2 regions of the Mesorhizobium sp. M0048 genome follow, and region 2 is predicted to be linked to the other one. Evidence: predicted binding sites of a transcription regulator. Region 2 holds the regulator's gene; the other holds the start of a gene.
The links. Region 2 encodes PhoB, which activates phosphate uptake and scavenging genes when phosphate is short. Its sites were predicted from a motif close to TGTCATNNANCTGTCAT; they were not measured.
Positions count from the first base shown of each region.

Region 1: a site for PhoB is predicted at 3,685-3,701, ahead of NKJ84_RS29690 (PhoX family protein). Genes of this name have one in related genera too.

Region 1 covers NZ_JAMYUV010000063.1:11,605-26,491, reverse strand. Annotated here, with positions in the region: gene NKJ84_RS29715 (SMP-30/gluconolactonase/LRE family protein) at 1-18, shown strand, start outside; gene NKJ84_RS29710 (SulP family inorganic anion transporter) at 35-1,747, opposite strand; gene NKJ84_RS29705 (helix-turn-helix domain-containing protein) at 1,928-2,197, opposite strand; gene NKJ84_RS29700 (phosphatase PAP2 family protein) at 2,512-3,213, opposite strand; gene NKJ84_RS29695 (hypothetical protein) at 3,228-3,566, opposite strand; gene NKJ84_RS29690 (PhoX family protein) at 3,769-5,775, shown strand; gene NKJ84_RS29685 (GNAT family N-acetyltransferase) at 5,880-6,560, opposite strand; gene NKJ84_RS29680 (MarR family winged helix-turn-helix transcriptional regulator) at 6,560-7,048, opposite strand; gene NKJ84_RS29675 (ABC transporter permease) at 7,183-7,944, opposite strand; gene NKJ84_RS29670 (ABC transporter ATP-binding protein) at 7,959-8,885, opposite strand; gene NKJ84_RS29665 (cytochrome ubiquinol oxidase subunit I) at 9,149-10,522, shown strand; gene NKJ84_RS29660 (cytochrome d ubiquinol oxidase subunit II) at 10,519-11,523, shown strand; gene NKJ84_RS29655 (mechanosensitive ion channel family protein) at 11,626-14,175, shown strand; gene msrA (peptide-methionine (S)-S-oxide reductase MsrA) at 14,403-14,887, opposite strand, start outside.
Region 2 covers NZ_JAMYUV010000001.1:253,940-268,826, reverse strand. Annotated here, with positions in the region: gene NKJ84_RS01400 (DUF1328 domain-containing protein) at 1-49, shown strand, start outside; gene NKJ84_RS01395 (hypothetical protein) at 36-335, opposite strand; gene NKJ84_RS01390 (sensor histidine kinase) at 240-1,265, shown strand; gene NKJ84_RS01385 (hypothetical protein) at 1,396-1,566, shown strand; partial or broken gene NKJ84_RS01380 (hypothetical protein) at 1,622-1,828, shown strand; gene NKJ84_RS01375 (YMGG-like glycine zipper-containing protein) at 1,911-2,156, shown strand; gene NKJ84_RS01370 (CHASE domain-containing protein) at 2,254-3,876, opposite strand; gene NKJ84_RS01365 (ATP-binding cassette domain-containing protein) at 4,007-4,807, opposite strand; gene NKJ84_RS01360 (sugar ABC transporter permease) at 4,823-6,187, opposite strand; gene xylF (D-xylose ABC transporter substrate-binding protein) at 6,330-7,370, opposite strand; gene NKJ84_RS01350 (ROK family protein) at 7,655-8,899, shown strand; gene phoB (phosphate regulon transcriptional regulator PhoB) at 8,909-9,598, opposite strand; gene phoU (phosphate signaling complex protein PhoU) at 9,615-10,322, opposite strand; gene pstB (phosphate ABC transporter ATP-binding protein PstB) at 10,355-11,158, opposite strand; gene pstA (phosphate ABC transporter permease PstA) at 11,155-12,006, opposite strand; gene pstC (phosphate ABC transporter permease subunit PstC) at 12,010-12,999, opposite strand; gene pstS (phosphate ABC transporter substrate-binding protein PstS) at 13,059-14,117, opposite strand; gene NKJ84_RS01315 (hypothetical protein) at 14,771-14,887, shown strand, end outside.

The sequences.
Region 1 (14,887 bases), on a different contig from region 2:
GCGTTGGGCCTCGACTAAGCCGGCAGTTGCCAGCTCAGGCGGCGGGCGCGGCTTTCTTCAGCTGCGCCCGCGCATCCGTGATCGATGCGGCATAAGTCACCAGCGGCCGCTTGACACCGTGGTTGATCAGCATGCGGCGTGTCTGCGGTGAAGCGCCTGAGATAATAAAGCGAACGCCGGCGCGCTTGGCCTTGTGGGCCGCGCCCTCGATGACATTGGCCGCCGTCGAATCGAAGAACGGCACCGCCGAACAGTCGAGGATGAAGTTCTTGCGCTGGTCGGCGATGCGGTCCAGCACCGTGCCGACGGTCGAGGCGGCGCCGAAGAAAAAGGCGCCCGATATCCGGTAGACCACGGTGTCGGCATCGCTCGCCTCGCTGGAATCATAAGCGCTGGCTCGGTCGGCGACGTCTTCCTGCACCAAGGATTGATGGTCCGCCTCCACCGCGATGCTCTTGGCCATGCGGTCGATGAACAGGATCGAGCCTAGCGCGAAGCCGACGACGATGCCTTCGGTCAGGTCGCGGAAGATGACGATCAGGAACGTCGCCATCAGTACCAGCGCATCGCCGCGCGAGGCGCGCAGCAAGGTGGCGAAGGCCTGTTTCTCGAACATGTTCCAGCACACCACCGCCAGCACGCCGGCAAGTGCTGCAAGCGGGATATAGCTGGCCAGCGGTGCCGCCGCCAGCATCAGAGCAAGCAGAATGGCCGAGTGCATCATGCCTGAGACCGGTCCATGCGCGCCGGCCCGTACATTGGTCGCGGTGCGGGCAATGGTGCCAGTGGTGCATATGCCGCCGAACAAGGCGGAGGCGATATTGGCGAAGCCTTGCGCCACCAACTCGCAATTGGAGCGATGCCGCCTTCCGGTCATGCCGTCGGCGACGACGGCCGACAGCAGCGATTCGATCGCCCCGAGCAGCGCAAAGGCGATGGCGTCCGGCAGCACGTCGATTATCCTGTCGAGGCTGAGCGGCGGGAAGGCCGGCCATTGCAGGCTGCGCGGGATGCCGCCGAAGCGCGTGCCGATCGTCTCGGCCGGCATGGCGAGCAATGCGACGACGAGGGATGCCAGTCCGATGGCAATCAGCATAGCCGGCCACTTCGGCCGAAACCGCTTCAACATCGCAATGGTGATGATGGTCAGTGCCGCCACCGCAGTTGCGGCGAGGTTGATTGTTCCGGCCGCTTCGCCGATGGCCATCAGCTTCGGCACCAGCGGCCCTGGCTCCTTGCCGGCGAGCTTCAGCCCGAACAGTTCGACGATCTGGCCGGAGAAGATGATGACAGCGATGCCGGCGGTGAAGCCGACGGTCACCGGGTAGGGGATGAATTTGATGTAGGTGCCAAGTCTGAGATAGCCGATGGCAAGCAGGAACACGCCGGCCATCATCGTCGCCAGCAGCAAGCCGTCGACGCCAACCCGCGCCACCGTCGCCGCCACAAGCACAACGAAGGCGCCGGCCGGGCCGCCGATCTGGAAACGGCTGCCGCCAAGCGCCGAGACCAGGAATCCGCCAATGATCGAGGTGTAGAGCCCGCGCTCCGGCGTCACGCCTGAAGCAATGGCAATTGCCATCGACAACGGCAGCGCAACGATGGCGACAGTCAGCCCGGCGATGGCATCCGCCTTGAAATGCGTGAGCGTGTAGCCCTCGCGCAGCACCGTCACCAGCTTCGGGGTGAACAGTTCGGAAAATGTCGGCCGCGCCGGTTGATGCACTGCCCGCTGCGTCTGATCCATCGAGTGCCTTCCGCATGAAACCAAGGAGCGGCGGGATCGTCGGCAGGACTGTCGGCGGTCGCCGTCGCGACTTGGAGCGGCGTGCGTCCAAATAGGCGCACAGATACGCCCCAACACTTTTGACCCGCGCATCGGACTATCCGAAAATCGAATTTGATTTTCGGCGATGCGGCAGTAGCGTCAGCCTTGCGGGTTCTGCGGCGTGACAGGCTTGAGGCGAACGCCCCTGCCGCCACGCTCGCTCGCCTGGTTCTCGCCGATCAGCTCGACCCCGGCCTCTTCAAGGGCCTGGATGACCCTCATCAGCGTATCGACCACGCCCCGGACCACGCCGTCGCTCGCTTCCATGCGCTGAATGGTTGGAAGCGAAACCCCGGCGCGCTCGGCGAGGGTCTTCTGATCGATGCCGGCCAGCGCCCTCGCGGCACGCATCTGCGCGGCAGTGATCATCGGTCAAAACCCCGTCTGAGTTCTGCAGTATCACGTATAATACCTTCATAATGATGGGTCAAACATCATCTTGCATATGTGAAACATGCAACAGTCTTTGCCAGCCGGTGCGCTGGCATGCTACAAACCTCGACATCGTTAGGCGGGACATCCATTGCGGTACCGATTTCACAGGTACGACCTTAAAAGGGATGAGCAGGTGAAGACATTCAAAGCGTTGGCGACCTCGACAGTCTTGCTGTCGATGGTTTTCCTGCTGGCAGGCTGCGGACATGGCCTGATCAACAGGCTGATTTGAAGTAGTCCGGCCGACGTCAGGTGCCGTCGGCCCGCCCTAGCCATCGCTGCAGCAATCGTGCCGCCAGCCAGCACAGCATCGCCCAGGCAAAGCCGGCGCACCAGCCGGCCAGCACGTCGGACGGCCAGTGGACGCCGAGATAGATGCGGCTGATGCCGACCAGCACCGTCGTCAGCACCGCCAGCACGAGCACATAGATCTTCGTTGTGCGCCCGGGCAAAAACCGTGCCGCCATGCTGCCCAGAGTCAAATACGTCACCGCCGACAGCATGGCGTGGCCGCTCGGAAACGAAAGCGATGCCACATCGGCGAGATGCGAGACCAGATCGGGGCGCGGCCGGTCGATATCGAATTTCAGCACGCTTGACAGGAGCTGGCCGCCCGCCACTGCGACGAACATGAGAAGCGCCGCGCCTGGCCTGCGGATAAGGAGCAGATAGACGATCATTGCTGCCGTGATCAGCACCAGTACGCTGGCGCTGCCGAGGCTGGTGACGTCGCGCATCGCTCCTTCCAGCCACGCCGGTCCGATCGGATTGTCGGGCTGGCCGGCCTTGCGGAAGGCAAGCAGGATTTCGGTGTCGAAGGCATGCGGCGTGGTCGCCCGCGCCAGCTCCATCAGTTCTTCGAACCCCCACAGCCCGCCGGCAATGACCAGCCCGGCCAGCAGAACCGGGAACTCCAGCCAGTTGCGCAGTCTGCTTGCAATCTTCTTCATCGGCCCGATCGCAGCTACAGCCTTTGCAGATAGGGCCCGAGCGTGATCAGCGCCACAGCTGCGATGGCAAGCACAATGCCGGTTGCCTGCAAGGCATTGACGCGCTCGCCGAAGAAGACCAGCGCCACCACATTCACCGACACCAGCTGGATCACCGCCGACAGGCTGAACGACACCGACATGCCGAATTCACGGATCAGCCTCAGCATGATCAGATTGCCCAGCGAATAGAGCGCCAACGTCAGCACGATCTTGCCGAGGCTCGGCGCCAGCCCCCACTGTTTTGCGGCCATGGCCGCCAGCAGAAAGATCACCGTCGAAACGCAGAGCTGCCCAAGTCCCCAGAAACTCACTTTTGTTCCTCCCGATGCGGTCCCTACGCGCCTGCCGCAGCTCTTGTTTCCGAAGCGCCGGTCGCGGTCAAGCGGGGCTGATGTTGGATACGAAATCGCAGGTGGCAATTAGCCGGCATGTCATCAAACTGTGACCTGCCGGTAATACCGGATTGGCCAGGCAACACGCTCCAGCAATCCATCCAGCCAGAGGCAGGCCCCCATGACTGAACAGCGCTCGACCGAACATCGCACCCCTGACGCCCATTTCCGCACCAGCCTGCTCGAGGAAAACGATGGGCCAGGAGCCAATCCCACCGACAACCGCACCATGGGTGAGATCATCGCCGCGCGGTTCTCGCGCCGCGGCTTCCTCAAGGGCTCGCTTGCCGTCTCGGCCATAGCCGCTACCGTTAGCCCGCTGGCGCTGATCGCCGCCGACAACGCCCGCGCCGCCGAAGGCTCCGCTTTCGCTTTCGACGAGCTCGAGGCCGGCATCGACGACAAGCATCACGTCGCACCTGGCTATGACGCCGACGTGCTGCTGCGCTGGGGCGATCCCCTGTTCGCCGATTCGCCGGAATTCGATCCGACAAAACAGTCGGCGGAAGCCCAGGCCAGACAATTCGGCTACAACAACGACTATGTCGGTTATATCCCGATCGGCGGCTCGGCCGAGCATGGCCTGCTGGTCGTCAACCACGAATACACCAATCCGCATCTGATGTTCCCGGGCCTCGTCACCATCGTCGATGGCAAAGCCAAGCAGGCGCCCCTCAGCAAGGAGCAAGTCGATGTCGAGATGGCCGCGCATGGCGGCACCATTGTCGAGATCCGCAAAGAAGCCGGCAAATGGCAGGTCGTGCGCGACGGCAAGCTCAACCGCCGCATCACCTCCAACACCGAGATGGCACTGTCGGGTCCCGTCGCCGGCCACGACCGCGTCAAGACCAGCGCCGACCCGAGCGGCACGAAGGTCATCGGCACCCTCAACAACTGCGCCGGCGGCGTCACGCCGTGGGGCACCTATGTCATGGCCGAGGAGAACATCCACGGCTATTTCTCGGGCGAGCTGCCGCAGAGCCATAACGAGGCGGCCAATTACAAGCGCCTCGGCATTCCCGAAGGCGCCTATGAATGGGCGGCGCATCACGACCGTTTCGATATCGGCAAGGAGCCGAACGAGCCGAACCGCTTCGGCTGGATCGTCGAGGTCGACGTCCAGGATCCGACGTCGGTGCCGAGGAAGCGCACCGCCATGGGCCGCTTCAAGCATGAGGGCGCAGAATCGATCGTCGCCAAGGATGGCCGTGTCGTCTTCTACCTCGGCGACGACGAGCGCTTCGACTATGTCTATAAGTTCGTCACCACAGGCAAGTTCAATCCGGACGATCGCGCCGCCAACATGAATTTGCTCGACGACGGCACCTTGCATGTCGCCAAGTTCGCCGAGGACGGTTCAATCGAATGGCTGCCGATCGTCTTCGGCCAGGGACCGCTGACAGCGGCAAACGGCTTTGCCAGCCAGGCCGACGTGCTGATCGAGACGCGCCGTGCCGCCGACCTGCTTGGCGCCACCAAGATGGACCGCCCGGAAGACATCCAGCCCAATGCCGCCAATGGCAAGGTCTATGTCATGCTGACCAACAATTCGAAGCGCAAGGCCGACCAGGTCGACGCCGCCAATCCGCGCGCCGAAAACGCCTTTGGCCATATCATTGAGATCGTCGAGGATGGCGGTGATTTCGCTGCGACCAAGGGCAAGTGGGAAATCCTGCTGAAATGCGGCGATCCCGCCGTGGCCGAAATCGGCGCCACCTTCTCCACCGCAACCACTGCCAATGGCTGGTTCGGCATGCCGGACAATTGCGCGGTCGATTCGGCCGGCCGCCTCTGGGTTGCTACCGACGGCCAGGGCCCGAAGGCCACAGGCCGCACCGACGGCCTGTGGGCGGTCGACACGGAAGGCCCGGCGCGGGCGACCTCAAAGCTGTTCTTCCGTGTGCCGATCGGCGCCGAAATGTGTGGTCCCCTGTTTGCGCCGGACGACCAGACTGCTTTCGTTGCCGTCCAGCATCCAGGCGACGGTGGCGAGGACTGGGAGGCTTTTGGGCGTCCCTCCTATTATGAGGATTTGTCGACCCGCTGGCCTGACTTCAAGCCGGACATGCCGGTGCGCCCGGCGGTCGTTGCCATCACCAGGCAAGGCGGCGGCAAGATCGCGGTCTGAGACGCAGGAAGGCCTTGCAGTCTCGAGGAAGGATTTCGGTGGATGCGAAATCCTTCCTTTCCTGATATGGGATGCATCCATGCTGCGCATCATGCGCCGACTAATCATTCGGTGCGCTGAACCACGGCCACATTCATTGTGCTTCGCAACCTGAAGCCAATGGACTCGTATAGTCTGATGGCCGTGGCGTTGCTGGCATAGGCGTGGAGATAGGGAACTTCGCCGCGCGCCACTATCCGGTTTGCCACGAACAGGGACAGCAGCTTGCCTAGGCCACCGCCGCGAAATTCCGGATGTGAGCACACCCCGCTGAGTTCGGTATAGCCAGGTTGCTTCATGCGCTCGCCGGCCATTGCCACAAGTCTGCCCTCGATTTTCACGCCCCAAAAATCGCCCAGGCTCAAGGCTTCGAGCGTGAATGGGCCAGGCTTGGTGAGCAATGCCAGGGCGAGCATCTCAGCCGCATCGTCTCGGGTCAGATGTTGCACACGTTGGTCAGACACGGTTTGCAACGGCCGCTCGGCAATCATTTGAACCCCGGCTGCGGTCGAAGTCGCAAAAAGCCCCGCGGGCAGAGCAATGGCGTCCGACTGAAGCAGAATGACACTCTCGCCCGCGGAGACAAGCTGTTCGAGCGTCCGCAGGCTTTCCGCGTCGTCGGCGCCAGTGGCGGCGAATGGAACAATCGACGGCCGATACTGCCTGGCGAGGTCATTACCTTGCGCGAACGCCCGATGTCGCGTCTGAAGTGCGCTCCAGATAGGGCGGTCGAGCAGGTGTCTCATTACGCCGCGCCCTCCGGATTTTTCACTCGACGGTCGAGAGGAGCCGCGGCGAGGCCGTCCTCGATGGCGGTCAGCTGCTCAAGAAGCGGCCCCGAAAGATCCGCGCACAAATCCGCAACGGCGTTTTCGATGCGCGGCCAGACCTCGCGCTTTGCGACATCGACCAGCCGCCGGCCGTCCCGAGTGAGAGAGACAATCCTGCGCCGCTGGTCATCGGTCGACTGACTGACCTCGAGCAATCCCAGTCCGGCCAGAAGCGAGACGCTTCGCGTTATACCTGGCTGCGCGATGCCGAGCGATTGCGCCAGTTCCCCGACAGGCAGCGGGCCCAGCCTGTCGAGCGCGGCCAGCAGTGGGTACTGGCTCGCCTGAACCGGAACATCCAGCCGGTCGAGCAGGCGCTGCGCCTCCGCTTGCAGTTGCTCGCCTATACGCTTCATCCTGCTGCCCAGGCACAAGAAGCCAAGCGATCGTATGATGTCTTCCATAAACCAATCCGTCTCGCGAAAAACAATAACACAATATATAACAAAACATGAAGATCAAGGGCATCGTCGCAAGGGCTGCACTCAGCGCTGTTTCCGTTGACTGATAAGGCTGCTTTGCCTGGCAGGCCAGTCGATCAGTTGCGCAGCCGGTAGCCGGTCCTGAAGATCCAGGCGACGATTGCTATGCAGACGAGCAGGAAAACAACCGTCATGCCGAGGCTGACGCCGACCGAAACGTCGGACTTGCCGTAAAAACTCCAGCGGAAGCCACTGACCAGGTAGACGACCGGGTTGAACAGCGTCACCGTGCGCCAGATGCCCGGCAGCATGTTGATCGAATAGAAGCTGCCGCCGAGGAAGGTCAGCGGCGTGATGATCAGCAGCGGCACCAGCTGCAGCTGCTCGAAGCTCTTCGCCCAGATGCCGATGATGAAGCCGAACAGGCTGAAGGTCACCGCCGTCAGCACCAGGAAGGCGAGCATCCAGAACGGATGCTCGATGTGAAGCGGCACGAACAGCGAGGCCGTCGCCAGGATGATCAGGCCAAGCACGATCGACTTTGTCGCCGCACCCCCGACATAGGCGATGACGATCTCCAGATAGGACACAGGTGCCGACAGCAATTCGTAGATCGAGCCGACGAATTTCGGAAAATAGATGGCGAAAGAAGCGTTGGAGATCGACTGCGTCAGCAGCGACAGCATGATCAGCCCCGGCACGATGAAGGCGCCGTAGCTGATGCCGTCGATCTCGGTGATGCGTGAGCCGATGGCCGAGCCGAAGACGACGAAATAGAGCGACGTCGAAATGACCGGCGAAACAATGCTCTGCAGCACCGTGCGAAGGGCGCGCGCCATCTCCACCCGATAGATCGCCCATACCGCATGAAGGTTCATGACCGCGCGCGGGTTCATGCCGGTTTCCTCACCAGATTGACGAAGATCTCCTCGAGCGAGCTGTTTTCCGTGTCGATGTCGCGGAACTGGATGCCGGCCGCCTCGAGCTCGCGGATCAACGAGGCGACGCCCGGCCGTTCGCTCTGGTTGTCATAAGTATAGGTCAGCTGCCCGCCATCCGGCGAAAGCTCCAGCGCGTAGCGCGAAAAGGCGTCGGGAACGGTGGCCAGGGGACTGCGCAGTTCCAGCACAAGCCGCTTGCGGCCGAGCTTGCGCATCAGCTCGGCCTTGTCCTCGACCAGCACGATCTCGCCGCGGTTGATGACGCCGACGCGGTCGGCCATCGCCTCCGCTTCTTCGATGTAGTGCGTGGTCAGGATGATGGTGACGCCGTCTTCGCGCAGCCGGCGCACCATAGCCCACATGTCCTGGCGCAGCTCGACATCGACGCCTGCCGTCGGTTCGTCGAGGAACAGGATGCGCGGCTCGTGCGACAACGCCTTGGCAATCATCAGCCGGCGCTTCATGCCGCCGGACAGCGTGATCGCCTTGGCGTCCTTCTTGTCCCAGAGCGACAGGTCGCGCAGCACTTTTTCGACGAACGCCTTGTCCGCCGGTTTGCCGAACAGGCCGCGGCTATAATTGACCGTCGCCCACACGCTCTCGAAGGCGTCGATGGTCAGTTCCTGCGGAACCAGCCCGATCAAGCTGCGCGCCGCGCGGTAGTCGCGGTTGATGTCATGGCCGTCGACGGTGACGGAACCCGACGAACGGTTGACGATGCCGCAGACGATCGAGATCAGCGTCGTCTTGCCGGCGCCGTTCGGACCGAGCAGCGCAAAGATCTCGCCGCGCACTATATCGAGATTGATCTCCTTCAGCGCCTTGAAGCCGGTGGCGTAGGTCTTGGTGACCCCGGAAATCGAGATGATCGGCTGCATGGCTGAAAACGGCTGCTTGAAACAGAGTTGTTGATTTAATCCGCTGAATGTCGGTTCGCAAATCCGGATGTCAATGCCGCTCCTGACAGTTCTGGACATCGAGGTTTGCCGGAATAGGCGACACCTGCCAGGTCGTCCAGCCAAATTCCATGCAAAAACAGATTCACCGACACTGCGGCGTTCCGCCTCGCGGCGGGACGCCGCTTTGACCGTCCCGCGCATGAAGCCTATCCTTGTACAAACAAGCAGCAGCCGGAGCCGCCATGGACCCGCTCATTCTGTCGCGCATTCAGTTCGGCGCGAACATTTCGTTCCACATCCTGTTCCCGGCGATCACCATCGCGCTCGGCTGGGTGCTGCTGTTCTTCAAGCTCCGCTACAACGCGACAGGCGATTCGGCCTGGATGCGCGCTTATTTCACCTGGGTTAAGGTATTCGCGCTGTCCTTCGCCATGGGTGTGGTTTCCGGCGTCACCATGAGTTTTCAGTTCGGCACCAACTGGCCGGGCTATATGGAGACGGTCGGCAACATTGCCGGCCCGCTACTGGCCTACGAGATCCTGACCGCCTTTTTCCTCGAGGCGGCGTTCCTCGGCATCATGCTGTTCGGCTTCCGCCGCGTCTCGAACCGCGTCCATACGCTGGCGACGGTGCTGGTGGCCGGCGGCACCACCTTGTCCGCCTTCTGGATCATAGCACTCAATTCGTGGATGCAGACGCCGGCCGGCTTCGAGATGCGCGATGGTGTAGCGCACGCCACCGACTGGTGGGCCGTTGTCTTCAATCCGTCCATGCCCTACCGGCTCGTCCATATGCTGCTTGCTTCGGGGCTGACCGTCTCGTTCCTGATCGCCGGCCTGTCGGCGCTGCGCTATCTCTACGGCGATCGTTCGGAATCGATGTGGAAGGCGCTGCGCACCGGCGTCTTCACCGCCGCGATCCTGATCCCGATCCAGATCTTCGCCGGCGACCAGCACGGCCTCAACACGCTCGAACACCAGCCGCAGAAGATCGCCGCCATGGAGGCCAACTGGAACACCGGTCCCAACGTGCCGCTGGTGCTGTTTGCGCTTCCCGATGAAGCGGCGAGCGAGAACAGGTTCGAGCTCACCATTCCCGACGGCGCCAGCCTCATCCTCAGGCACAGCGCCGGCGGCGTCGTGCCGGGGCTGAACGATTATGCCGGCAACCATCCGCCGGTATTTCCGGTGTTCTGGGGCTTTCGCATCATGGTCGGCACCGGCCTCCTTATGCTCGCCGTCTCCTGGTCGGCGGCCTTCTTCCTCAAGCGCCGCCACAGCCTGCCCAAGCCGCTGGCGCTCGTCATGGTGCCTATGGCGCTGTCCGGCTGGCTGGCGACGCTGGCCGGCTGGTACACCACTGAGATCGGCCGCCAGCCCTGGCTGGTCACCGGCGTGCTGCGTACCGCCGATGCTGTCGGGCCGGTCGCCGGCAGCCATGTCGCGCTGTCGCTCGCGGTCTACCTCATCCTCTACGTGCTGCTCTTGGTCGCCTATCTCAGCGTGTTGGTGCATCTGGCATTGAAGGCGGCGAAGGATGGAGACACCTCGCCGCTGCCGGGCGTCATGAACAGGCCGCTGTCGCAGCCGGTTGCGCAACCAGGAGAAACATCATGAGCTTCGACTGGCCGACCCTGCTGCCTCTGATCTTCGCCGGGCTGATGGGCCTCGCCATCCTGATCTACGTCATCCTCGACGGCTTCGATCTCGGCATCGGCATCCTGTTCGCCGCAGCCGAAGGCACCGAACAGGATACGATGATCGCCGCCATCGGCCCGTTCTGGGACGCCAACGAGACCTGGCTGGTGCTGGCGGTCGGCCTGCTGCTGGTCGCCTTCCCGCTGGCGCACGGCACCATCCTGACCGCGCTCTACATTCCGGTTTTCGTACTGCTGGTCGGCTTGATCCTGCGCGGCGTCGCCTTCGATTTCCGCGCCAAGGTGCCGGCCGGCAGGAAGCACCGCTGGAACCGCATCTTCTTCCTCGGCTCGGTCATCGCGTCGCTGGCGCAGGGCTATATGCTCGGCGTCTATGTGCTCGGCCTCGACGTCGGCCCTGGCGGCATGGCGTTCGGCGCGCTGGTGGCGCTCTGCCTTGCCGCGGCCTACGCGGCGATGGGCGCGGCCTGGGTCATCTACAAGACGGAAGGCGATCTGCAGAAGAAGGCGGTGCTGTGGCTGCGCACGGCGCTGGTGCTGACCGCGCTCGGCATGGTCGCGGTATCGCTGGCCACGCCCTTTGCCAGCGCGCGCATCTTCGACAAATGGTTCGTCTGGCCGGCCATGCTCTATTTGTCGCCGCTGCCGATCCTGTCGGCAGTGCTGTTCCTGTGGCTGTGGCGCCAGACCTTCCATATGCCGAAACCCGGCGACCGCCACGCGCTGCTCCCGTTCCTGACATTGGCCGCGATCTTCACGCTCGGCTTTGCCGGCCTCGCCTGGTCTTTCTACCCCTTCGTGGTGCCCGACCGGCTGACCATCTGGCAGGCTGCTTCGGCACCCGAAAGCCTGGCCGTCATCCTGGTCGGCACGGCCGTCGTGCTGCCGATCATCATCTTCTATTCGTTCTTTGCCTACCGCGTGTTCGGTGGCAAGGCGACGGATCTGACCTATGACTGACCGGCATCGCCGTCGCCGCCTGAAACAGAATATTCATCTTCAAGCGGAATAACCTTCTCTGGCCGGCCCAGCAGAATCGCCGGCAAGAAGAAGGGCAACAGAATGAACCCCTTTTCTGCGGCAGGACAGGATCGGCTGTTGCTTTTGCTGATCCGGACAGTCGCGCTGATCGGCGCACTCGCGCTTGCCGGCCTGCTGCCGGCCATGCCGCAGGCGCATGCCCAGGACGCGGCCAACTGGACGGGCGTGTGGGACACGAAATGGCGCGGCGGCGGCGCCCAGATCAAGTTCGAGCAGACCGGCGCCGACGTAAAGGGCGTGTACCCGCTTTATAACGGCCGTATCGAGGCAAAGGCCGAAGGCGACAAGCTTGTCGGCCACTGGTTCGAAGGCGACCGCCAGGGCGCCTTCACCTTCGTCCAATCGCCTGACGGCGGCAGCTTCATGGGCCGCTTCGATGCCGCCACCGCCGAATGGTGGACAGGTGTGCGCGTCAGCGCCGTCGAGGACGTGCGTGTCGACCAGTCGAGCCCGATGAGCACCATGCGCTCGTTCCTGCAGACGATGAACGAGAGCGGCGCCGACAACGTGCCGCGCGCCACCGGCGGCGGCATGGGTCTTGCCGGTCTGGCGGCGGGTCTCGTCGACGTCACCGAGGCCGACCGCGGCGGCCTCAACATGCCCGATTACACCAAGCTGCTGTTCACCGTCATCGACAACGCGACGTTCCGTCTGTGGAGCCTGCCGCATGACATTATTTCCAGCGACGAGGTGACGGCGACGCTGCCGCAATACGGCACCAGGGTCTCCTTCGCCGTCACTTTTCGCCGCAAGAATGGCGACTGGTTCATCGTCGGGCCGCCACTTGGCCAGCTTCAGGCCAAGCTCGCCGAATTCCAGGAAGCGCGTGGCGAAGCCGTAGACATGGTCGACGATCCGAGCAGGCTCGCCTCGCCGCGCGATACGTTCAAGGTGCTGTTGAGCGGCCTCACCGAAGCCGGCGATCCGGCACAGGCGGCGCTCGACCTGCGCAACTACAGTCAGGCGGTGCGTGGCGACGAGGCGTTCCTGCTCGAGCGCTATCTCAAAAAGGTCATCGACCGCATCGGCTACGTCTATTGGCAGGAGATCCCCGACGATCCGAAGAGCAACACCCCCTTCGTCTATTTCGAGCATCCCGCCGGCAACATCGTCATCGGCCCGGTCGAGACTGACCCCGACGGCACCGGCAAGCGCAAGATCTGGCAGTTCACGCCCGAGACGCTCGCCCACATCCGCGCGCTCTACGCCGACGTCGAAGACGTGCCGGTGGCGCCGGAATTCGCCGCCTTCGCCAGCACCGACCCGTTCTTTATCGCCCGTGGCCTCGCCCGCGAGATCAGCCCCGGCCTGCTCACCCGCGCCGGCCCGATGGAGCACTGGCAATGGTGGATGCTCGGCCTTGCCGCACTGGCCGGCATCGTCTTCGGCTTCATCGCCAATGCGCTGATTTCCTTGTTTGTGCGAAGGACGGACAGCCCGGCCTTCTTCCGCATCGTCGAATGGGCGGTGCGCTCGATCGTGCTTGGCTTCTTCCTGCTGTTGACGCTGCGCCCGCTCGGTCTGCCGCAAGTGGTCGCCGCCCCGGTCAAGGCAATCGCCTGGAGCCTGATCGTGATCGGCGCCGTGCCGGTGGTCTGGCATCTGATCGGCAAGGTCGCCGAACACTATCGCGGACTGTGGCAAGTGCCCGGCTATCACGACACGCTGATTTCGCTGTCCACCGGCGTCGCACGCGTCGCCGTGCTGGTCGTCGCCTTCCTGCTGTTGGCCGAAGTGCTCGCCATCCCCTACGAAGGCGTCATCGCCGGTCTCGGCATCGGCGGTCTGGCGGTGGCGCTGGCCGCGCAGCCGACGCTGCAGAACTTCCTCTCCGGCCTGACGCTCTATGCCGACCGGCCGGTAAGCGTCGGCGACTTCTGCAAGTTCGGCGACCAGTCCGGCACGATCGAGCATATCGGCATGCGCTCGACGCGCATCAGGTCGCTCGACCGCACCATCATCTCGGTGCCGAACTCGGATTTCGCCGGCATGCAGATCGAGAACTACGCCCATCGCGACCGCACCCGGTTCGCGACGACGCTGCAGCTGCGCTACGAGACGACGCCCGATCAGCTGCGTTACGTCCTGGCCGAGCTGCGCAAGCTGCTGATTGCCCATCCGCGCGTTATCGATGAGCCGTGCCGCGTGCGCTTTGCCGGCTTCGGCGCCTATTCGCTCGATATCGACGTGTTCACTTATATCAAAACCGCCGACGTGGCCGATTTTCAAGCCATCCGCGAGGACATCCTGTTGTCCATGATCAACGTCATGGATGATGCCGGCGCGCAGTTCGCCTTCCCTTCGTCACTGGAATACAGAGCCACCGACCTTCCGGTCGACGACGAAAAACGCATCGCCGCGGAGAAAAGGGTCGGCGATTGGCGCGAGGCGCAAAATCTGCCTTTCCCCGACTTCAGCCAGATCGACAAATTCGCCCTCAACAACACGCTTGCCTACCCGCCTGAGGGCTCGGCGCATTATCGCGAGACAGAGCCCGACCCGGACTCGGCCGAGGCAAAGGCGACGCTGGAGAAAGTGCGCTGGAGCCTGCCCTGGAAAAAGGGGAGGTAGTTTCGAGACGTTGGCGGGACAGCACCCCCCTCTGGCCTGCCGGCCATCTCCCCCGCAAGGGGGGAGATTAGCAGTTTCAGCGCTCCGCTCGTCCTGAACGTTGGAGATTTGGCGAAGGTCGAGGTGATAGCCGATCTCCCCCCTTGCGGGGGAGATGTCCGGCAGGACAGAGGGGGTGCGAAGGATCGCCGACGCTTATTCTCCGTCGCGCCCGCCGGCGCAAAAGCTCAGCTCTTGTTGGCGGCCAGCATCAGCACCGGCTTTTCGCTGTAGAGGTTGGGGAACAGCCGCTTCAGGTTCTCGACCTTGGGCAAATCGTTATAGACGATATAGGGATAGGTCGGGTTGAGCGTGAGAAAGTCCTGGTGGTAGTCCTCGGCCGGATAGAAGCTCTTGCCGGTCTCCAGCGTCGTCACGATCGGCTTAGGAAACACCTTGGCCTTGTCGAGCTGGGCGATATAGCTTTCGGCGATCTTTTTCTGCGTGTCGTTTTCGGCAAAGATCGTCGAACGGTACTGTGTGCCGCTGTCCGGCCCCTGGTAGTTCAGTTGCGTCGGATTGTGCGCCACCGAGAAATACACCTGCAGCAGCTGGCCGTAAGTAACCTTGGACGGCTCGTAGGTGATCTCGACGGATTCGGCATGGCCCGTCCGGCTGGTGCCGACCATTTCATAGACGGCCGTGTCCTTGTCGCCGCCGGCATAGCCGGAGA
Region 2 (14,887 bases):
CGCCTTCCTGATCATATCGCTAATTGCCGGCCTGATCAGACGGGCGTGAATGCCAGCGGCCATTCAAGCGAACACTGGAAGCCGCACCCCTCAAACGGTTTCCAGCCACCGCCGGGCAGTGTCCTCCAACGGGATGCCGCTCGGCGGACCGCTTTTAGGGCTTGATCCGCAGCTCCTCCTTTTGGAACCCATTTTTCCGTGAGCCGTTCAGCCTGACGTGGGTTGAGCAAAATTGACCGATGCGTTCCAGAGTCGGAAAAATGAAAGACCGCGGCCGGAGTGATGAGATCATCGCTTTGCATCCCGGAATGCAGCTTGGCCGGGTCCTTCTCCATGCACTGCACAATACCGGGATTTCCGTTCTATACCAGGATCGCGAGATGAAAACTGTGTGGGCGCGCAACATGCGCGCACCATGGAATTCCGATGCCTCCGACAACAACGGCATCTTGCCACCGGCGCAGGCAGAGCGTATCGGCGCCGCCAAGCACGACGTCATCGTCTCCGGCAATCCTCAACATCTCGAACTCAGCGTGCCGGCCGATGATGGCGCCCGCTGGTTTCAGGTGTGGATCGACGCCGACCGCAGCGACACCGGCGCGGTGCAGGGCGTCGTGACCACCATGGTCGAAACAACCGAGCAGAAACGCCGGGAGCAGACGCTGAAGGCGCTGCTGCGTGAAGTCAGTCATCGCTCCAAGAACCTTTTGGCCATCATCCAGAGCATCGCCACCCAGACAGGCCGTTATTCCGGCAGCATTGATGATTTCCTGACGCGTTTCCGTGGCCGATTGCAGTCGCTGGCCTCCTCGCAGGACCTAGTCACGTCATCCAACTGGCGGGGCGCAGCGCTGCGCGAGCTGGTTTCCGGTCAGGTCGGCAGGTACGGCGCGGACCCTTTACACAGCCTGCGTTTCCGCGGCGCAAATCCATATCTCAACCCCAATGCCGCCTTGCACATCGGCTTGGCCATGCATGAGCTCGCCGTCAATTCGGTCAGCTATGGCGCGCTGTCGCGCAGCGACGGTTTCGTCGAGGTGACGGCCGATCTGACGGCAGCTTCCGCTGGCGAGCCTGCGCTGTCGCTGACATGGGCAGAAGCGATCGGAGCCAACGACAATCAGCGCAGCGAGAAGCGTTTTGGCAGCGTCGCGCTTGAACGCGTCGTACCCACATCGTTGAATGGAACGGCGACACTTGAGATCACCGGGAACCGCCTCGAATACCGCCTTCTTGTTCCTCACGGCAATTTCGAGACGGATTGAACGAACGGCGGCCGCCGCGAGAAGGGTTCTGCGCATCGCCAACTTTAACCGACTGTTCACCATAAAGTCCGATCCTGTCCGACGTGTCGATCCATCGATTGAGTTTGGCACAAAATGAAAGGAATGGGCCTTGACGGCTGCCGACTTGAACAGACTGGAACAGGCCGCTCGTGTCTCGATGGGCGGTTTTCAGGATCCCGAAGCGTCCGCAGCGCCCGCGCCTCGTGCTTCGCCCCTCCGCTTCGCCGCCGTCGCGCTTATGGCCGCGATCGTCCTGACCGCAGCGTCCCAGTTGATCTGATCGAGTTCGCCTCTGCTTGATCGCTTTGAAACCACTGCCCGAGTACTGGCCGTGCCCATTCGCGGTCACCGACCTGCAAGGCCAGGCCCAACATCTCGTCGCCAAATGCCTTGCCGTCGATCCGGCGCTCGAGGACGACTATGACAGGATCGTCTGGAACGTGCGTCCCGACGGCACGCTCGATGCGTCCTTGGAGATTTCCGGGTTCGTGGTAGCATCGAACGGCGCACGCCCCGAAAAAGACTATCTTAATCAACAATGAAATCGTGCGGGCAAAGGCCGTACTTTCATGCTAAATGGCGGCTGGAGCTTATTAAAGTGAGGACAAAAGTGAGGATGACTTCATGCGGAAGATGATTATTGCCATGGTTGCCGTGGTTGCGGTCAGCGGCTGCACCACCACGGAAGAGAACGTGGGTATCGGCACTGTGGGCGGCGCGCTCATTGGTGGCGCTGTCGGCGGCGGCAAGGGCGCTTTGATCGGCGCTGGCGCTGGTGCGATTGGCGGTCTGCTGGTTCGCCGTCTGCAAAATGGCTACTGCCAATACAGAGATCGTCACGGCCGGATTTACACAGCTCGCTGCAACTAGTTTCGAGCTCCAGGCGAATAGCAAACGCGGAGGCAGGCCACCTGTCTTCGCGTTTGCCCTTTGAAGCGCTGTTGCGACGCGGCCCGCGAGAGGCGTTTCAGGCCGGCAGCGGAACCCTGATTTCCACGTTCAAACCATCTTCGCGAAAATCGCGCCTGATTGTGCCACGCAATTCGCGTGTGATGTTGAGATCGATCAGTCTGGTGCCAAAACCGCTCTTTGCCGGTGTCGCGAGCTTCTTCTGACCGGCCTCGCGCCAGTTGAGGGCCAATGTCCGGGCGCCGCTACGGCCTTCGAGCGACCAGTCGACCTTCAGCGCACCGACTGAATTGCCGGCTTCGCCATGCTTCAGCGCGTTAGTCGCCAGTTCGTGAAAGACGAGGCCGAGTGCCTGCGTCGTCTTTTCATCGAGAAGAACCTGCGGTCCCGACAGCAGCCCTTCAGGAAGCTCACTGCCGAACACCTGGCCTAGCTCGATGCGCAGCAGGTCGCCGAGATCGGCTTTCTGCCAGCGTGAGCGCGTCAGCATGTCCTGGGAAGCCGCCATCGCCTGCAGCCGGGCCGAGAAAGAAGCCGAGAATTCCTGGACGTCGGTAGTGTGCGATGCTGTCTGGCGCGCGATTGCCAGCACCCGCGTGATCGAGTTCTTGATGCGATGCTTCATCTCCTGCAGCATCAGGTCTTTTTCCAGCAGGCTCTTTTCGGTCGTTTCGTGAAGCAGCGAGATCGCCTCATAGGCCCGCTCCTGATAGCGGGCCACCAGCGCGATGGCGCCCGCAAGCAGCAGTCCGAACAATCCGAGCATCACCGGGATGGCGCGCGAGGAAGGTTGCGAGAAAGCACTTGTCGGCCTGAACAGGACGACCCACGGCCGGCCGGCGACGGTGATCTTGCGGGTGACCAGCAGCCTGTCGCCGAGGCTCGAAACAGGCGGCGTTTCCGATTGGAACAGCAGGTTGTCGCTGTCAACTGTGCCGTCATAGATCTCGGTGTTGACCGGCAGCAATGGTGCCCGACTGAGCGCAGCCTGGAACAGGTCACGGGCGCGGAAGGCCGCATAAAGGAAGCCGGCAGTCGAGGATCTCGTCGCGTTCACGGCGTCCGGCGCGGTTTCGACATTGAGCCGGACGAAGACGAGGAACCCGGTAAAGGTCTGCGCGGCACCCGTATCCTTGCCGAGCTGCACGAGCCCGCTGGCGTGCTGCTGATCGTCGGCCATCGCCTTTTCGATCGCCTCGCGCCGCGCCGGCCCGGTGAACATGTCGTAGCCGATGCTGGATTGGTTGGACGGATCCAGCGGTTCGAACAGCACGATGGGCGTACGCCACGGTAAGTTCGTGTCGGGGTAGATCGGATGGCTTGCGCCGTGATCGTGCAGGATGTCGCGCTCGACCGCCGCCTCGTTGCCAGTTTTCGCCAGGCGGAGGAAACCGATGCCGCGCAGGCCGGCGAAATTATTGTCGATGTCGAGCGCGTTGAAGAAAGCCTTGAACTCGCCTTGCGAGATACCGCCATTGCGAGCGTCGAACAGCGCTCGCGTTGAGCGCAGCAGCGACAGGTCCAGGTCGATGCGGCTTTCGATCCGGTTAAGCGCGTCGTCCGCCGTCGCCTCGAATTTTATGCGGGCCGCCTCCTGGGTGGCAAAATAGGCAAAGCCCGCCATCGTCAGGCTGATCAGCGCGACGGCGATAAAAGCGACGGTCGGAAACAGCTTCTTCAATTGCTGATACGTCCCGTGGACGGTTCGGCATCTTTTATGGGCAAGTCCCGACGCCAACACAATGCCCAGGCCAAAGCATGGTGACGGCTGGCACATTTTGGCGGCTTGTGATTAGCCGGCTAATTCTCGTTCATGCGGCGATCTTCAGCGCGCCCGGCCCCGGAATGGCGCCGGGTGGGCACTTGCCGAGGATGATCATGCCGAGCACTTCGTCCTGGGTGACGTCGGTTGTGCGCGCCGTGCCGACAACCCGACCGTTCTTCATGACGCAGACACGGTCGGCAAGCTCGAACACGTCGTGAATATCATGGCTGATCAGGAAGATGCCGATGCCGTCGGCCTTGAGCTGCTTGACCAGTTCGCCGACCTGCGCCGTCTCTTGCGGCCCGAGTGCCGCCGTCGGCTCGTCCATGATCAGAATGCGAGCATTGAACAGGATGGCGCGGGCGATCGCCACCGACTGCCGCTGCCCGCCCGAAAGCTTTACCACCGGCTCCTTGAAGCGTTGGAAACGCGGATTGAGCCTGCCCATCACCTTGCGCGCCTCGGCCTCCATGGCGACGTCGTCGAGCGTACCCCAGCCGGTCATCAGCTCGCGGCCGAGAAAAAGGTTGGCGGCCGCATCGACATTGTCGGCCAGCGCCAGCGTCTGATAGATCGTCTCGATGCCGTACTTCTTGGCGTCGCGAGGGTTGGAGATCGAAGCCTCCTCGCCGTTGACGAAAATCTGGCCCGCATCGCGCTTGTAGGCGCCGGACAGGATTTTTATCAACGTCGATTTGCCGGCACCGTTGTGGCCGAGCAAAGCCATCACCTCGCCCGGGAAAAGATCGACCGAGGCATCGTCGACGGCGCGAATGCCGCCGAAGGCGATCGAGATGTTGCGCATGTCGATCAGCGGCGTGCCCGTGGGAGCGGTCTTGTCGGCCATGATCGTTCCTCCTCCCTAAACGCGTTTGCGATAGACGGTATCGAGCCAGACCGCGAGCACCAGCACGGCACCGACGACGATGCTCTGCAGCGGTGAATCGATGCCGAGCAGCACCATGCCGGATTGCAGCGACTGCATCAAAAGGGCGCCGAGCATGGCGCCGAGCACCGTGCCGGAGCCGCCTGCAAGTGACGTGCCGCCGATGACCGCGGCGGCGATGACCAGCAGTTCGTCTAGCGTGCCCAGCGCATTGGTCGACGAGTTCTGCCTGGCTGACGAGATCGCCGCGGCGATCGTTGCCAGCACGCCCATGATCATGAACACCTTCATGGTCACCCAACGCGTGTTGATACCGGCAAGGTTGGCGGCTTCCGGATTGCCGCCGATGGCGAAGACATAGCGGCCGAAACGGGTACGCTTGGTGATGAAGGTCATGATCAGCCCGACGGCCACAGCCATCAGCACGGGTATGGCGATGCCATGGGCGATGAACAGCCCGCCTTCGGGAACTGTTATATTGTTGGCCGCCGCGTATCTGTTCACGATGCCGACCGGCCAAGGATAGGAATTGGCGAGCCATATGGCGCCCATGATGACAGCGCAGGTGAGGACACCGAGGAACGTCTCGGCCCAGATCGGGCGCAACGGAAAGCGGAACCGCTTGCGCTGCACCCGTCCGTTGAGCAGCATGAACACAACCGCCAGGCACGCGATAATTCCGACGATCCAGCTCCATCGCGCGCCGATCGAACCCGCCGGCCCACCGCCCATCAGCTGGAAAGTGGCATCAAGCGGCGCAATCGTCTGACCGCTGGCGACCCACCATGCGGCACCCCGCCAGACCAGAAGGCCGCCCAGCGTCACGATGAAGGCCGGCACCTCGAGGTAAGCGATGATGTATCCCTGGAACGCTCCGATCAGAAGGCCGAGCGCCAGGCCAATGGCCAGCGCCAGGATCCAGATCCAGGGGTTGCCGAGTTGTAGACCGATCATTCGCACCAGGAAATGCACCTGCGCAAAGCCCATGACCACGCCGATCAGGCCTTCGGCGGAACCGACCGACAGGTCGATATTGCGCATGACGATAACCAGCACCATTCCGGCGGCCATTATGGCCACGGCGGAAGTCTGCACCGAGAGGTTCCAGAGATTGCGTGGCGTCAGGAAAGTCCGGCTGTCGAAGTCGAACGGATTGACGCCGAGCCGTACGCTGGAAACGACATGCAGGCCGACCCAGATGACCAACAGCGCGCCGACCATGCCGAGCATGCGGGTGTCGATCTCGGTTGCCTTGAGAAACCGGGCAACGATGCCGAGCTCGGATTCCCGCGCCCGGTCTGCCGTGCTGTCGACCGGCGTGTTGGAAGTCGTGTCGGTCATCATGTTTCTCCCGCCGGGTTGCCGTCTGCCGCGGATGCCGGAAGCAGCCTAGAAGTTATCCGCCGGAAGCGGAAAAACAATTCTTTTTGAAAAAACGCCGCGGCGAGCGGCCGCGGCGTTCGGACTTCTCGGAAACGTCGGCTCAGTTGCAGACCGCAACAGTGCCAGCCGCCACGCCGGCGCAGACCTCTTCTTTCTTGATCCAGCCGGCGTCGATGACGACGTTGAGGTTATCCTTGGTGATGGCGACCGGAGTCAGGAACAGCGACTTGACCGTGTTGCCGCCGGGCGTGGTGAAATCCTTCACGCCGGCAATGTCGGTCATCTGCTTGCCGTCGGCAAGCTGCGAGGCGATCTCGGCGGCGTTCTTGCCGAGCTCGCGCGCGTCCTTCCACACCGACACGGTCTGTGTGCCAAGCGCGATGCGGTTCAGTGCGGCGTGGTCGCCGTCCTGGCCCGAGACCGGAACCGATCCGGCCAGCCCTTGCGCCGTCAGCGCGGCGACGACGCCACCGGCGGTGCCGTCATTGGCCGCGACCACGGCATCGACCTTGTTGTCGTTGGCGGTCAGGAACTGTTCCATGTTCTTCTGAGCGTTGGCCGGCAGCCAGCCGTCCGTATAGGCCTCGCCGACATTCTTGATCTTGCCGCTGTCGATGGCCTCCTTCAGCACCTCCATCGAACCGGCAAACAGGAAATCGGCATTCGGATCGGAACCCGAACCCTTGATGAAGACGTAGTTGCCTTCCGGCTTCACCTTGAAGACTTCGCGGGCCTGCATGCGGCCGACTTCCTTGTTGTCGAAGGTCAGATAGAACACGTCCTTGTTCTCGATCAGCCGGTCATAGCCGACGACCGGGATGCCTTCGTCCAGTGCCTTCTGCACGGCCGGCCCGATGGCCGAGGCATCCTGTGCCAGGATGATCAGCGCATTGGCACCCTGCGAGATCAGGCTCTCGACGTCGGTGAGCTGCTTGCCGGGGTTGGACTGTGCGTCGGCGGAAATATACTTGTCGCCGGCGGCCTCGATGGCCGCCTTCATTGCGGCCTCGTCGGTCTTCCAGCGCTCTTCCTGGAAGTTCGACCAGGAAACGCCGATGACCTTGTCTTTCGCCTGCGCCACCGACGCCAGCGCCAGCGTCATGGCGACACCCGCCAGAATGGCGGTCGTGAATTTCTTCATCATATCCTCCCTGCGCCGCGTACGGCGTGACCAATTGCTCAACGACCAGCTTAGAAGCTCTAATTTTTTCGAGCCTCGAAAAAATACTGGCCCGATCTCCGGCTGCTGTCAACATCGATTGTGATGGATTTTGATGACTGTGCGAGTTTTTTCGAGCGTCGGAATAAACGATGACAGCGCCACCTGCATCTGACACTATTTGCCGCATCCGACACTATTTGTCGGACATTACCGACGGCTTCCGGTTCATGAGCGGCCGCGGCAACCGGGAGGAAAGCAAAACGATGTCGGTCGGAATCCGCCACGACGATTTGCGCCGGCGCAACCGGGCGATGGTGATCTCGGCGGTGCGCCGGGCCGGCCAGCCGTCGCGTACGGAGATCGCAGCCACCACCGGCCTCAGTCATTCAACCATATCGGCGATCTCCTCCGACCTGATACGGGAAGGCATCCTCGCCGAGAGCAAGGCAAGTGAGGCCGTTTCGTTGAAACGCGGTCGTCCGCAGGTCGGCCTCGCCCTCAACCCGGAAGCGGCGGCGGTGCTGACCGTGGTGTTGTCACTGAATTTCCTGTCGGCCGCCATTATCGACTATGCGGGACAGGTGGTCGCCGAGGAACAGCGCCGGCTGGACACGCTGACCATGCCGCGCGACGAGCTGATCCGCGAATGCATGGCCATCGTCCGGCGCCGGCTCGAGGACCCAGACCTTGACGCCCGCAGTGTCGCCCGCATCGCCCTGGCGATTCAGGGCATTACCGACTCCCCTGCACGCGCCATGCTGTGGTCGCCGATCACGCCGCAGACCGACATCGCCTTTGCCGACATGCTGGAAGACGAATTCGGTATCCCGGCCACGGTGGAGAACGACTGCAATATGATGGCGGTGGCTTTGCGCTGGCGCGATCCGGATCGCTATCGCGACGACTTCATCGCCATCCTGCTTTCGCATGGCATCGGTATGGGGCTTGTGCTGAAGGGCGAACTGTTCACCGGGACGCATTCCTCGGGCGGCGAATTTGGCCACATGATCCATCGTCCGGGCGGAGCGCTCTGCCGTTGCGGGCGGCGCGGCTGCATCGAAGCCTATGCCGGCAACTATGCCATCTGGCGCAACGCCAGGCAGATGAGCGAAGACAGCGAACCTATCGCCGACGTCAGCGACGCCGACATGCGCGCGCTGGCCGCCCGCGCGCGCGAGAAGGATGGGCCGGAACGCGAGGCCTACCGCAAGGCCGGCGAAGCGCTGGGTTTCGGTCTCGGCTCGCTGTTCGCGCTGATCGATCCGGCACCGGTCGCGATGGTCGGCGCCAGTGCCGCCGCCTTCGATCTGATCGAGCCGGCCTTGCGCAAGGCCATCGCCCAGACCGCCGGCGGCCAGCACTCGGGCTCGATCTCCTTCGATACCGAGCCGAACGAATTGCCGCTGATCCGCGAAGGCTGCGCGATGCGGGCGTTAAGCTTCGTCGACCAGGAGATTTTCGCGCCGGGCGCGCAAATGAGGCCCGGCGTCAGAAAGAACGTCGCCTGACCAGGCGGGTCAATCTTCCCTGATCGCATAGCCGGCACCGCGGATGGTGCGGATGACATCCGGCATGCGGCCGTTATTGACGGCTTTACGCAGCCGCCCGACATGGACGTCGACGGTGCGTTCGTCGATGTAGATCGTCTCGCCCCAGACATTATCGAGCAACTGGCTACGCGAGAAGACGCGGCCCGGATGCCGCATCATGAACTCGAGCAACCGGAATTCGGTCGGCCCGAGCCTGATTTCGCTCTTCTTGCGATAGACCCTGTGCGATTCGCGATCGAGCACGATGTCGCCGACCTTCAGCACGCTGGACAGCACTTCCGGCTTGGCGCGCCGCAGCAGCGCCTTGACCCTGGCCATGAATTCCGGCGTCGAAAACGGTTTGACGAGATAGTCGTCGGCGCCGGTCGAAAGACCGCGCACCCGATCGCTCTCCTCGCCGCGCGCGGTCAGCATGATGATCGGCAGCCGCTCGGTTTCGGGGCGCACGCGCAACCGGCGGCAGAGCTCGATGCCGGAAACCGCCGGTATCATCCAGTCGAGCACCAGAAGGTCGGGCACATTCTCCTGCAAACGGATCTCGGCTTCGTCGCCGCGTGTCACCACCTCGACCTGGTAGCCTTCGGATTCGAGATTGTAGCGGAGCAGCACGCCCAACGGCTCCTCGTCCTCCACCACCATTATGCGTGGTGCGATCATCGGCTGGGCACCCCCATCATGTCACCGGCGCGGACATTGTCGTTTCGTCCTGCTTCGGACGATTGACCGGCAATTGTTCGCCGGTCAGCACATAATACGCATTTTCGGCGATGTTGGTGACATGGTCGCCGATCCGCTCGAGATTCTTGGCGCAGAACAGCAGATGCGTGCAAGCAGTGATGTTGCGCGGATCTTCCATCATGTAGGTTAACAGCTCGCGGAACACGGACGTGTATTTGACGTCGATACGCTCGTCGGCGGCGCGCAGCTTGGCCAAGGCGGCCGCATCGCCTGCAGCATACTCCTCGATGACGCCCTGCACCTGGATGAGCACTAGCTGCGCCATCGCATCGATGGAATGCGATAGGTCGCGCGGCGTGGCGCTGAGGCCGACCGCGCTCACACGCTTGGCGATATTCTTGGCAAGGTCGCCGATGCGTTCGAGGTCGCCGGCCATGCGGATCGCTCCGACGACATGGCGCAGATCGTGAGCCATTGGCTGGCGCTTGGCGATCAGGGTGATGGCGCGATCGTCCAGTTCGCGTTGACGCGCATCCATGATGGCGTCGTCGGAGACGACGCGTTGCGCCAGCACGTTATCGGAATTCAACAGGGCCTTGGTCGCCCCGCCGACCATCGAACCGGCGAGGTCGGCCATGTCGCGGATCAGCTTGCTGATCTGCTCGAGATCCTCGTCGAAAGAAGCGACTGTGTGTTCGCCCATGGTCCTGTCCTCATATGCATGATCGGAACGGCTCAGCCGAAGCGGCCAGTGATGTAGTCCTGCGTGCGCTTCTCGCGGGGCGACGTGAATATCTTCTCGGTCCGGTCGAACTCGACCAGTTCACCCAGATACATGAAGGCGGTCTGGCGCGACACGCGCGCCGCTTGCTGCATGTTGTGGGTGACGATGACGATCGTGTAGTCGGCTTGCAGCTCGTCGATCAGTTCCTCGATCTTGGCCGTCGACAGCGGGTCGAGGGCCGAAGCCGGTTCGTCGAGCAGAATGACTTCCGGCTTCACTGCCACGGTGCGGGCAATGCAGAGCCGCTGCTGCTGGCCGCCGGACAGGCTCAAGCCGCTGGCGTTTAGCTTGTCCTTGACCTCGCTCCACAGCGCGGCCCGCTTCAACGCTTGCTCGACGCGGCCGTCCATCTCGGACTTGCCGAGATTCTCGTAGAGCCTGACGCCGAAGGCTATGTTCTCGTAGATCGACATCGGGAACGGCGTCGGCTTCTGGAATACCATGCCGATCTTTGTCCTGAGGAGGTTGAGATCCTGCGACCGGTCGAGAATGTTCTTGCCGTCGAGCAGCACCTGGCCCTCGGCGGTCTGTTTCGGGTAGAGCTCGTAGATGCGGTTGAAGACGCGCAGCAGCGTCGATTTCCCGCAACCCGAAGGGCCGATGAAGGCCGTGACGCTGCGCTCGGGCAGCGACAGGCTGATGTCCTTCAGCGCCTTGCTCTGGCCGTAGTAGAAGTTGAGGTTCTTGACCTCGATCTTCGTCTTCTCGGTGACCGTTTCGGTCATCGTCATGTCCGGGGACAACATCTGTGTCATCTGTCCTCTCTGCGTCCGGTAAGGCTGCGGGCGAGGATGCTCAAGCCCAGAACCGTCAGGGTGATTATGAGTGCGCCGGTCCACGCCAGTTGCTGCCATTCCTCGTAAGGGCTGAGAGCGAACTGGAAGATGGTCACCGGCAGGCTGGCCATCGGCGCGTTGATATTGCTGCTCCAGAACTGGTTGTTGAGCGCGGTGAAGAGCAGCGGCGCCGTCTCGCCGGAAATGCGTGCTATCGCCAGCAATATGCCGGTGACGATGCCGGACAATGCGGCGCGGTAGGCGACCGAACGGATCACCACCCAGCGCGGCGCGCCGATCGCGGCACCGGCTTCACGCAACGCGTTCGGCACCAGGTTGAGCATGTCTTCAGTGGTGCGCACGACCACCGGAATGACCAGGATGGCAAGCGCCACGGCGCCGGCAATGGCCGAGAAATGTCCCATTGGCCGCACCATCAATTCATAGACGAACAAGCCGATGATGATCGACGGCGCCGACAACAGGATGTCGTTGATGAAGCGGACGACGGTGGTGATGCGCGAAAAGCGTCCATACTCGGCCATGTAGGTTCCCGCCAGCACGCCGATCGGCGTGCCGACGACAACGGCGATGATCGTCATCAGCAGGCTGCCCGCGATGGCATTGAGCAGGCCGCCGGCCTCGCCCGGTGGTGGCGTCATCTCGGTGAAGACCGCGAACGAAAGCCCGGCTGTGCCCTTATAGACCAACGCACCGAGGATGAGCGCCAGCCAGGCAAGCCCGATGCCGGCGGCGACGACGCAAAGCGCCATCATCACCGAATTCCTGGCTTTGCGGCGGCTGTGGAGCGATGAGGATGTCGACATCGGTCAGGCTCCCGTACGGGCGTCGATCCGCATCAGCATATAGCGGGCGGCGGCAAGGATCAGGAAGGTGATGACGAACAGGATCAGGCCGAGCGCGACCAGCGAGGAGGTGTAGAGGTCGCCGTCGGCCTCGGTAAATTCATTGGCGATGGTCGCCGAAATCGTCGTGCCCGGTGCGAACAGGGAGGCACTGATGCGATGCGCGTTGCCGATGACGAAAGTCACCGCCATGGTTTCGCCGAGTGCCCGGCCGAGGCCAAGCATGACGCCGCCCATGATGCCGATGCGGGTATAGGGAATGACCACGCGCCGGGTCACTTCCCAGGTCGTGCAACCGATGCCGTAGGCCGATTCCTTCAGCACCGCCGGCACCGTATCGAAGACATCCTTGGTGATCGAGGTGATGAAGGGCAACACCATTATGGCGAGGATCAGCGCCGAGGTCAGAAGGCCGATGCCGTAAGGAGGGCCGGCGAAAAGGCTGGATAGTCCCGGCACGCCGTGGAAGATGTTGATGATGAAGGGCTGTATCGTCGTCTGCAGGAATGGCGCGAACACGAACAGGCCCCAGATACCATAGATGATCGAGGGAATGCCGGCCAATAGCTCGACCGCTATGCCGATCGGGCGCCTGAGCGGGCGCGGGCAGAGCTCGGTGAGAAAGATCGCAATGCCGATGCCGATCGGAACCGCGATCAGGATGGCGATGGCCGCCGTTACCAGGGTGCCGTAGATCGGCGCCAGTGCGCCAAATTTTTCCGTGACCGGATTCCAGCTCTCAGTCGTCAGGAAAGAAAAGCCGAAGGACGACAGCGCCTGCCATGAGCCGGCAAACAGCGAGATCGCGACACCGCCGAGGATGACCAGCACAAGGATTGCGGAAGCGCGGGTGAGTCCGCGAAATATGGCATCTGTGAGCGCGAAGCGCCGCACCGTAGCGTCCCTGGCCCGGGCTGCTGCAGATGATGGCATGGCATCGGAAGCGATGGTCATTGGGTCCTCGCGATTAAAGGCAACAGGGAGGGCGCCGTCGACGCCCTCCCTGGAGGAGATTACATAGCCGAGTAGAGCGGCTTGCCATCGTCGCCGACGACTTCCTTGGCCCACATGGCCTTGACGCTCTCAACCACCTTGTCGGGCATCGGAACGTAGTCCAGCTCGCCGGCCATCTCGTCGCCCTTGTCATACGCCCAGGCGAAGAATTTGAGCGCTTCGCCGGTGGTCGCGGCGTCGTCCGGCTTCTTATACAGGAGGATCCACGTCGCCGCCGTCATCGGCCAGGACTCGGCGCCCGGCTCATTGGCGAGGATCACCCCATAGCCCGGCTGCGAGCTCCAGTCGGCATTGGCCGCTGCCGCCGAGAACGCGGCTGCGGTGGGCTCGACCTTCTTGCCGTCCTTGTTGATCATGTCGGTGTGGGTGAGCTTGTTCTGCTTGGCGTAGGCGTATTCGACATAACCGATCGCGCCGCCGGTCTGGGAGACGTTGTTGGCAACGCCCTCATTGCCTTTGGCGCCGATGCCGACCGGCCATTCCACGGCCTTGTCGACGCCAACCTTTTCTTTCCAGTCCGCGCTGACGTCGCCGAGGTAATAGGTGAAGTTGAACGTCGTGCCCGAACCATCGGAACGGTGAACGACCGCGATCGCTTGCGAAGGCAGCTTGACGTCGGGATTGAGCTTCTTGATCGCCTCGTCATCCCAGCTCGTGATCTTGCCGAGGAAGATGTCGGCCAGCGTCGGGCCGTCGAGAACCAACTCGCCCGGCTTGATGCCTTCGAGATTGACGACCGGAACGATGCCGCCCATCACCATCGGGAACTGAGCCAGTCCGGACGCTTCAAGCTCGTCGCCCTTGAGCGGCGCATCCGAAGCGCCGAAGGTAACGGTCTTGGCCTTGATCTGCTTGATACCGCCGCCGGAACCGATCGACTGGTAGTTGAGGCCAACGCCGGTGTCTTTCTTGTAGGTGTCGGCCCACTTCGCATAGATCGGGTAGGGGAAGGTGGCGCCGGCGCCGGAGATGTCCGCGGCGAGCGCGGCGGACAGAGTGAGGGTGGTCGTCGCCGCCATTGCAATCGCAACGGCCGCCGAGCGGATGAAATGTCTCATGTGGCCTGCTCCTGTTCGGAATATGGTCTCTCGGCGCCATTCCTCCGGCGCCCGCTGAGGCCAATAGCCCCCGATTATTACAGTCGCATGACAGTTTCATGTCGCTCCGGTAACGTCGTCCAGCCGGGTTAAGAAGGAGCGGCCGCGGGCTTTGTCGGCATGGGCCGCGGTTTGCCGCTGGAATCAGCAGCTTGCGTGATTTCCGGCCGGCATCGTCGGCTCGGCGATCGCAGCCACCGGCTTTAAAAGAAAAAAACCGGACGGGAGCGCGTTGCATGCAGCCAGAACGTGTCATGGCCGCGCCATCGCCGAAACAGGTCCGTTGGGGTAAATCTGACCCTGTTTCTTGCCGGCGGTCGCTGCTCCCGCCCGTAACTGGAGGAGCGGAACTTCGAACATCCCATTGTCGCCACTGAGCGCGGCTTTGGTATGGTGCGATCGCACCATGGCCTTACGCTGGAAGCGTTGACGAATCGCAAGTTTCTAACTCGCGCTGGATCCCCATTCGCGCCCGACTCGGCGCTCGATCTTCGAGCAAGGCCTTCGACGGGAAGCGCGACGACTTCTACTTCACGGTATCTACTCCCTTCGCCCTATTCCGCCGGTTGTCGGTTAGGCCGAAGCGGCGTTATAAGCTTGCAGGGGTATTGCTGATGTCTCGACGGATTCTGCCTGTCTTCCTGTGCCTGGCGCTGCCTCTGGGAAGCGGCTGCGCTCGCAGCTATGACGGCACCGTGATCATTCCCAAGCCGCTCGATGTTCGCCGGTTC